One region of the Streptomyces sp. NPDC022552 genome, then DNA from elsewhere that is predicted to be linked to it. Evidence: riboswitches for the same ligand, from Rfam matches in the RefSeq annotation. Region 1 holds a riboswitch; the other holds the start of a gene.
What was found. Region 1 has a riboswitch for cyclic di-AMP ahead of ACZ3OF_RS15620 (M23 family metallopeptidase). Riboswitches for the same ligand answer to the same signal wherever they lie in the genome.
Positions count from the first base shown of each region.

Region 2: linked by a shared signal. The riboswitch ahead of ACZ3OF_RS19950 (transglycosylase family protein) and the one ahead of ACZ3OF_RS15620 (M23 family metallopeptidase) in region 1 are both predicted to bind cyclic di-AMP.

Region 1 covers NZ_JBVHGJ010000005.1:20,086-24,328, reverse strand. The annotation lists gene ACZ3OF_RS15630 (MerR family transcriptional regulator) at 1-263, shown strand, start outside; gene ACZ3OF_RS15625 (PP2C family protein-serine/threonine phosphatase) at 524-1,603, shown strand; cyclic di-AMP (ydaO/yuaA leader) riboswitch at 1,816-1,963, shown strand; gene ACZ3OF_RS15620 (M23 family metallopeptidase) at 1,975-3,060, shown strand; gene ACZ3OF_RS15615 (aldo/keto reductase) at 3,185-4,156, shown strand; gene ACZ3OF_RS15610 (PrsW family intramembrane metalloprotease) at 4,153-4,243, opposite strand, start outside.
Region 2 covers NZ_JBVHGJ010000007.1:60,462-64,704, forward strand. The annotation lists gene eno (phosphopyruvate hydratase) at 1-382, opposite strand, end outside; gene ACZ3OF_RS19950 (transglycosylase family protein) at 756-1,445, opposite strand; cyclic di-AMP (ydaO/yuaA leader) riboswitch at 1,449-1,624, opposite strand; gene ACZ3OF_RS19955 (transglycosylase family protein) at 1,884-2,798, opposite strand; gene ACZ3OF_RS19960 (cytochrome P450 family protein) at 2,993-4,243, opposite strand, start outside.

The DNA of each region.
Region 1 (4,243 bases):
ACGAGCAGGCCGGCATCGCCCGTGACTTCGGGCAGGCGGCACGGGACGGCCTCGCCGCCGACAGCGACGAGGTCCAGGCGATCGCGCGTCGCCACGTCGCATGGCTGTCGACCACCACGACGCCGACGAAGGAGTACGTGATCGGCCTCGGCCAGATGTACGTCGACGACCCGCGCTTCGGTCAGAACTACGACCAGCACGGCGAGGGCACCGTCCTTCTCGTCCGGGACGCGATGGCCGTCTACGCGGAGCGCAACCTGTGAGCGGCCGGCCCCGGGGTCTGCCCTGCTGAGGTAACCCACTTGGCCGAGCGAAGGTCGCCGCGCGGCGCGGCGCCCGGCACCCTGGGGTGGGCGCGGTACGGTCCGTCGCCGTGTACGGACCGGGCAGGAGAGCACAGGTGGGGCAGGGGAGCGGGAACGGGAAGGGAAACGGGAACGGGAGCAGCGCTGACGGGAACAGCGGGAACGGGAACGGGAGCCCTCGGGCGCGTGCCGAGCGGACCCGCCGGTTCCTCCGCGCCCTGCCCCCGCTGGTGATCCTCGGCGGGGTCGTCTTCGACCTCTCCACCCCGCCCGCGTACACGGCCGCCCCGATGTTCTCGGCCGCGCCGCTCCTCGCCGCCCCGTTCTTCTCCATGCTGACGACGCTGCTCACGGGCATCGCCGCGATCCTCGCCGGCGTCGGGCTGCACCTCTACAACGGCACCTCCAGCGAAGTCCCGTCCCTCACGGAGACGTTGACCGTCATCACGGTCTCCGCCCTCGCCCTGCTGGTCAACCGGGTCGTACTGCGCAGCGGGGAGCGGCTCGCCTCGGCGCGCGTGATCGCGGAGACCGCGCAGAAGGCCGTCCTGCCGACGCCCGCCGAGCGGATCGGCGGGCTGCACGTCGCCGCCCGCTACGAGGCCGCGCAGGCGGACGCGTTCATCGGCGGTGACCTGTTCGCCGTCCAGGACACGCCGTACGGGGTACGGCTCGTGGTCGGCGACGTCCGGGGCAAGGGGCTCGACGCGGTCGAGGCGGTCGCCATCGTGATCGGCGCCTTCCGGGAGGCGGCCGAACAGGAGGCGACGCTCGAGGGCGTCGCGCAGCGGCTGGAGCGGGCCCTGGCCCGGGAGGGCACGCGCCGCTCCAGCCTCGACGCCATCGAGGGGTTCACCACCGCCGTCCTGGCCGAGATCCCGCGCGGGGACGGGCACGTACGGGTGGTGAACCGCGGCCACCCCGAGCCGCTGCTGCTGTACGCGGACGGGGGCCTCGCCCACCTCGAACCGACCGAGCCCGCCCTGCCGCTCGGCATGGGGGAGCTGGCCGCCTGGCCGGACCGGGCCGACGAGGTTCCGTACCCCCCGGGCGCCACGCTGCTCCTCTACACCGACGGGCTCTCCGAGGCGCGCGACGCCTCGGGGGCCTTCTACGATCCGGCCGAGCGGCTCGCCGGGCGGATCTTCCCGGGGCCAGAGGAGCTGCTCGACGCGCTGGTCGACGACGTCCGCCGGTACACGGGCGGAGGCTCCACGGACGACATGGCGCTGCTCGCGGTGAGCCGGCCTGCGGTCGGGCAGCCGGAGCGGCGCAGGACGATGCCCGTGGTGCCGTGACCATCCGTAGTGGAGAGGTACCGCTGAGATAACAATTGACGCACCATCAGTTCAGGGGGCTCGGCAAAGGTCCGTACTGAAGCGGGATCAAATCGGGCTGTACCAGTTCAATCTCGTTAATGATCAAGCGGAACAGCTTGGAATCCGGCCCTCGTGTCTATTAACGTTCGATAACGCAGCGCGGTCGTCCCAGCCGTCGTAAGAGACGGCACCGTGCGCACGCGCCGAATCTCGAAAGGGAACCGGGGAACCACTACTTGGGGTGAATCGGGCACCGTCGCACTCGTGCGACACCGCCCGTAGGAGACCTTCCTGCTCCGAACCCGTCAGCTAACCCGGTAGGCGAGAAGGAAGGAAAGGAGTACGCCTCCGTGGCGTCCAACACCCCTGCTCCCGAGGGTCTTTCTGACGGGTTCAACGCGTTCGGCGCCCCGGGCGCCGCCGGGACGGACGACGACGCCGCGACGTGGGGGGAGTGGAACCCCACCGAGGACTCCCTTCGCCAGCAGGCCCGTTCGGGCGGCCGTCACCGTGTCGTGAAGCAGCGCTCCGGATTCGCCCGCTCCTCCACCGTCCTCGGTGTCGGTGTCATCGCGGCCGTCGGCGCGGGCGGCATGGCGACCGCCAAGGACAAGCCCCCCGTCTCGATATCCCTCCCCGACCTCAACCTGCCGGACGCCTCCGAGCTGCCCGGTGTCGGCGAGCTGATCTCCGGCGAGGACGGTACGGACTCCGGGACGAACAACCCGCAGCCGCTCACGGCCACCCTGGCGCTCCCGGCCGACAGCACCCAGAAGGCCGAGGGCTCCCCGGCCGCCTCGACGGCGGACGCCGGTGAGGCGCTGCGCGCCCGCATCATGCAGCAGGCCGAGCAGCAGCAGGCCTCCGCCGACGCCGACCAGAAGGCCGCGGCGGAGAAGGCGGCCGCCGAGAAGGCGGCGGCCGAGGCTGCGGCGAAGGCGGACGCGGCGGAGAAGGCCGCGGCCGAGGAGAAGCGGAAGGCCGAGGAGGCCGCCGCGGCGAAGGCCGAGGCCGAGCGCCTCGCGAAGCTCGCCGCGAGCTACTCGCTGCCCACGTCCTCGTACACCCTCACCTCCACGTACGGCCAGTCCGGCTCCATGTGGTCCTCCGGGCAGCACACCGGCCTCGACTTCGCGGCGCCCACCGGCACCCCGGTCAAGGCCGTGCACGGCGGCACGATCAAGTCGGCGGGCTGGTCCGGCTCGTACGGCTACCGGATCGTCCTGGAGCTGGAGGACGGTACGGAGGTCTGGTACGCACACCTGTCCTCGATGACGGCGAGCGTCGGCCAGTCCGTGGGCACCGGTGACACCATCGGCCGCGTGGGCGCGACCGGCAACGTGACCGGGCCGCACCTGCACCTGGAGGTCCACACCCCGGGCGGCGCGGGCGTCGACCCGGCGGCCTGGCTGGCGGGCAAGGGCATCTCGGTCTGACCCCACGCGCCGGACACGCGAAGGCTCCACGCGCTCGTTCCCACGGCTTCGGCAGTCCTGGCGGCGTCCCCCCGACGCCAGGGCTGTCGGAATACCCGTACGGCGGTGGGTGTTCGAGCCTCGCATGACCTCTCTTCGCCCGCTGGGCAGCTCCGACCTGCACGTCTTCCCCCTGGCGCTGGGCGGCAACGTCTTCGGCTGGTCCGCCGACCAGGCGCAGTCCCTCGCCGTCCTCGACGCCTACACCGCCGCCGGCGGCAACTTCGTCGACACCGCCGACATGTACTCCCACTGGGCCGAGGGCAACCAGGGCGGCGAGTCCGAGACGCTCATCGGCAAGTGGCTGGCCACCCGCGGCAACCGCTCCGACATCGTCCTCGCCACCAAGGGCGGCGCCCACCCCCAGTACAAGGGCCTCTCCGCGACCACCATCAAGGCCGCGGCGGAGGAGTCGCTGCGCAGGCTCGGCACGGACTACATCGACCTGTACTACACGCACTTCGACGACACCTCCGTCCCGGTCGAGGAGATCGTCACCGCGCTCGACCAGCTGGTGAGGGACGGCAAGGTGCGGGCCGTCGCCGCCTCCAACATCGCCCCCGAGCGGCTCCAGGCCTCCCTCGACTTCGCCGAGGCCGAGGGGCTCGCCCGCTACGTCGCCCTGCAGCCGCACTACAACCTGCTCTCGCGCGACACGTACGAGGGCGAGCTGATGGCCACCACCGAGCGGGCCGGGCTCGCGGCCGTTCCGTACTTCGCGCTGGCGTCCGGCTTCCTCACGGGCAAGTACCGCCCGGGGAAGACCGTCGACAGCGTCCGCGCCGAGGGCGCCGCCGCGCACGCCGAGACCGAGCGGGGCCGGCGGATCCTGGCCGCGCTGGACACCGTGGCCGAGGCGCACGGCGCGGAGGTCGCCACCGTCGCCCTGGCGTGGCTCGCGTCCCGGCCGACCGTCGCCGCGCCGATCGCCTCGGCCCGTACGGTCGAGCAGCTCCCGGCCCTGGTCGCGGTCGCGGACCTGCGACTGACCGACGCCGAACTGGCGCTCCTGACGGAGGCCTCCGCCGCTCAGGAGCCTGCCGGGAGGGGCGCCTAGCTGCGGTACGGGTTGTAGCCGCCGTAGTCGAGGTACTGCGGCGGCGCCCACACCCGGCCCGTCGCCCGCGCCGCGTACGTCAGGGCG
Region 2 (4,243 bases), on a different contig from region 1:
AGGCCTCGGACGCGGCGTGCGCGACGGCGAGGGAGACACCGAGGATGGCGTTGGCGCCGAGGGAGGCCTTGTTGTCCGTGGCGTCCAGGTCGAACATGGCCTGGTCGATGAGGCGCTGCTCGGTGGCGTCGTAGCCGACGAGCTCCGGGCCGATCTGCTCGATCACGGCGAGGACGGCCTTCTCGACGCCCTTGCCCTGGTAGCGGTTCTTGTCTCCGTCACGGAGCTCAATGGCCTCGAAGGCACCGGTGGAGGCACCGGACGGAACAGCAGCACGGCCGGTGCTGCCGTCGTCGAGGCCGACCTCGACCTCGACCGTGGGGTTGCCTCGGGAGTCCAGGATTTCCCGGGCTACGACGACGTCGATGGACGGCACGAGCATCTCCTTCTGGGATGTGACGCTAGATGTGACGCTTGCGGTGCAGGGTCGCTTTGGCCTTGCGACAAGAGCCTAACCGGCTCCAGGGCTCCCGTCGGCCGGGCGCCCGCCCCCTGGGACGAAAAAGGACCCAAGGGCATGCATCTGGGGCCAAAGACCCCCAGAACTACTCGGCGGTAACCCCGAGCGGTCCTCTTTCCGGGCCGCCGCCGGGCCGTCGCCGGGGCCCTCACCCCGGCCTGACAGGGCCCCTGGCTCCGGGAACGCGGAACCCCGGCCCGGAGCGTACGGGGGAAGAACGCTCCGGACCGGGGTGGTCACCGCGGGAGGGTCGTCGGACTCGCGTGAGCCGCCGGACTCACGCGAGCCGCGGGGCTCACTTCAGGTGAAGCTGCTGGCCCGGGTAGATCAGGTCGGCGTCCTCGACGACGTCCTTGTTGAGCTCGAAGAGCTTCGCCCAGCCGCCCTTGACGTCGTGGGCGGCGGCGATGGTGCTCAGAGTGTCACCGGCGACGACCTTGTACTCGCCGTCACCCTTCTTGACCTTCTTGCCGGTCGGGGTGGTGACGGTCTTCTTGGACTCGGCCTTCTTCGGGGCGGTCCGCGTCTCGCTGCGGGTCGTCGGCTGCTCGGCCTGACGCTCCTGCTGCTTCGGGGCGGCCGGCGCGGTCTCGGCGGCACCGCCGGTGTAGGCGGCGCTGGAGAGGCCGACACCACAGCTCGGCCAGGCACCCTTGCCCTGGCCGGCGAGGACCTTCTCGGCGATGGTGATCTGCTGCGACTTCGAGGCCTGGTCGGCGGTCGCGGCGTACGCGGTGCCACCGTAGGCGGCCCAGGTGGAGGCGGAGAACTGCAGGCCGCCGTAGTAGCCGTTGCCGGTGTTGATGGACCAGTTGCCACCGGACTCGCACTGGGCGACGGTGTCCCACTCGGAGGCCGTGGCGGCCGAGGCGGACCCGGCGGTCATCAGCGGGGCGGCGACGGCGACACCGGCGACACCGGCGAGGGCGACGGCGCGGGTGGCCTTGGAGGGACGACGGTGTTTGCCCTTGGTGGAAAACAGCATGGAACTTCTCCTCACCGACGCCTGCGAGGTGAGCTGTCGGGTTCGGGCCATGTGAGTTGCCCGGCCGCGCGACCTTGCGCGCGGCTTCACCCCAAGCCGGTCCGTCGGCCGTCTGTCTCAACGGCCGGGGGCGGCACTTACCTTGGGTCCCCCGCTCCTGCCTACGGCGCTTGACGCGACGACTGTTCCCATCGGCCGACGGCAGGATTCGGCGATTCGGTCGACGGGGCCCGCGGTGGCGAGCGGTCCTGACCGTAGACACAGACCCGGGGGAAGTTCAAAGAGGCCCAGGTCGGACAAATCATCCCTACTTGCCTCGGGACGAAGGGTATTTACGCAGGTGAGAGGTGACGGAAGCAGAGTTTGCGGACGGGAAGCGCCAGTTGAGACAAAGAGACCCATGTCTCACTGGCGCAGAACCGGACATACGGCCCCGAACTATCCCTGGTTCGCGGTCGACCCGAGGCTGAGGTCGAGGCTCTGGCCAGGGAGGATGAGGTCCGGATCGGCACCCACCGTCGAGCGGTTGGCGTCATAGAGGGCGCCCCAGCCGCCCGGGAGTTCGTTCTGCTGGGCGATCACCGAGAGGTTGTCGCCCGGCTTGACGGTGTATTCACCGATCGCGTCAGCGATGTCCTGAGCAGCCGTGTTGTCCGGGTTGCCCTTACTGCCCTGGTTGCCCTGATCTGCCGCATCCGCACCGGCGTCCGCGCCAGGTGCCGGGATGTCAGTCGGCGCGTCGGTCGGGGAATCGGTCGGCGAGGCATGCCGACCCTTTTCGCCACCCTTGCCCGGATTGACCGACTCCTCCGGGGCTGCGTCACCGCGGTGCTTCCCGGTGCCCGGGCTCGACGGAGCGGTCGGCGCGGTGGGCGTGCCGGACGTCTCGGGCGTCGCGGTCGACCTGTCGTTCCCCCGCGAGGTGGTCTCGGGGATGTCGGCCTCGGGGGACGCCGTCTCGGATCCGGCCGGAAGGCCCGCGGTCCGGTTCGACTCCGGGAGGGGACCCGTGGGCTCCGCCGGCTTCACGGCCGGGCCCGGGTCGACATCGGGCGTGGCGCCGTCGTTCGTCAGCCCGGCGATCGGGGCGCAGGTGGCCCACTGCGTGTCGCCCGCGGCGAACGCCTTCTCCGCCACCGCGATCTGCTGGGCGCGGCTGGCGAGGTCCGCACTGGTCGCGTACGCGAGGCCGCCGTGCCGCTCCCAGCTCTCCTGGGTGAACTGGAGTCCGCCGTAGAGCCCGTTGCCGAAGTGGGCGCTCCACAGGCCGCCCGACTCGCACTCGGCGACCCGGTCCCAGGTGGCGGCGTCGGCGGCGGACGCCGAGCCCGCGCCGAGGAGGGGAAGCGCCAAGGCCGATCCCGTCACGCCTGCGGCGACAACGATGGCGGGGGCCTGGCGGGGTCTGCGGTGTCGTCCGTTCCCGGAGCGCATGGGGAGGGCCTTTCGCGTGACTGCTGAGGTGACGGTGAACGTAGCGGCATTCGAACGTCAGTAACAAGTCGATGCAGCGGAGATCACGCGAAAGTCACAGTCTTGACGATCCGTCAGCCACCCAAAGGGGAGAACTCGACCGGAAGCGTGCGCAATCCCCGCATGATGAGCCCTCCGCGCCACCGCAGATCGGCCGGATCCGCGGCAAGTCGTAGGTCCGGCAGGCGAGTCAGCAGCGTCGCGAGCGCGATCTGCCCTTCGAGCCGGGCGAGCGGTGCGCCGATGCAGTAGTGGATGCCGTGCCCGTAGCCGAGGTGCTGGTTGTCGCGCCGGGACAGATCGAGCGTGTCCGGCTCGTCGAAGCGCGCCGGGTCCCGGTCGGCGGCGGCCAGCACCACGAGGACCGGGTCGCCCGCCGGGATCTCCTGCCCGCCGATCGTCAGCGGCTCCATGGCGTACCGCCAGGTCGCCAGCTCCACCGGGCCGTCGTATCGCAGCAGCTCCTCCACACCGGTCTCCAGGAGTCCGCGCTCCCCCGCCGCGAGCGAGGCCTGGAGCCGCTCGCGCTGACCGGGATTGCGCAGCAGGGCGTAGACCCCGTTGCCCACCAGGTTGACCGTCGTCTCGAAACCGGCGAAGAGCAGGATGAAGGCCATCGCGGCGGCCTCGTTCTCGGTGAGGTGCTCGCCGTGGTCGGAGGCCTTGATGAGCCCCGAGATCAGGTCGTCGCCGGGATCGAGCCGCTTGCGGTGGATCAGCTCCGCCAGATATCCGCGCATCTTCTTGACCGACCGTGCCACCCCGCCGCGCGGCCCTCCGCCGTGCCGGATCATCATCCCGGCCCAGTCCCGGAAGTCGTCCTGGTCCTCGGGCGGTACGCCCAGCAGGTCGCAGATCGCGTAGATGGGCAGCGGGAAGGCGAACTCGTGGATGAGGTCGGCCTCGCCCTTCGCCGCGAAGGAGTCGATCAGCCGGTCCGTCAGCTCCTGCACCCGGGGAGCGAACTCGGCGACCCGGCGCGGGGTGAACGCCTTGGAGACCAGCCGCCGCAGCCGGGTGTGGTCGGGTGGGTCGATATTGAGCAGATGTGTCATCAGCTCGGCCTTGCGCTCCCCCGGGATCCCCGTCTTCCCCTTGGCGTGCGCGGGCTCGTCGTGGTGCGCCGGGTTCTTCGACAGCCGCTGGTCGGCGAGGGCCTGCCGGGCGTCCGCGTACCGCGTCACCAGCCAGGCCTCGACCCCGCTGGGCAGCTTCGCCCGGTGCACGGGCGCGTGCTCGCGCAGCCAGGCGTAGGCGGGGTACGGATCGGTCGCGAACTCCCAGGTGAAGAGGTCGGGAGCGGGGGGCTGGGCGGGGGGCGTACT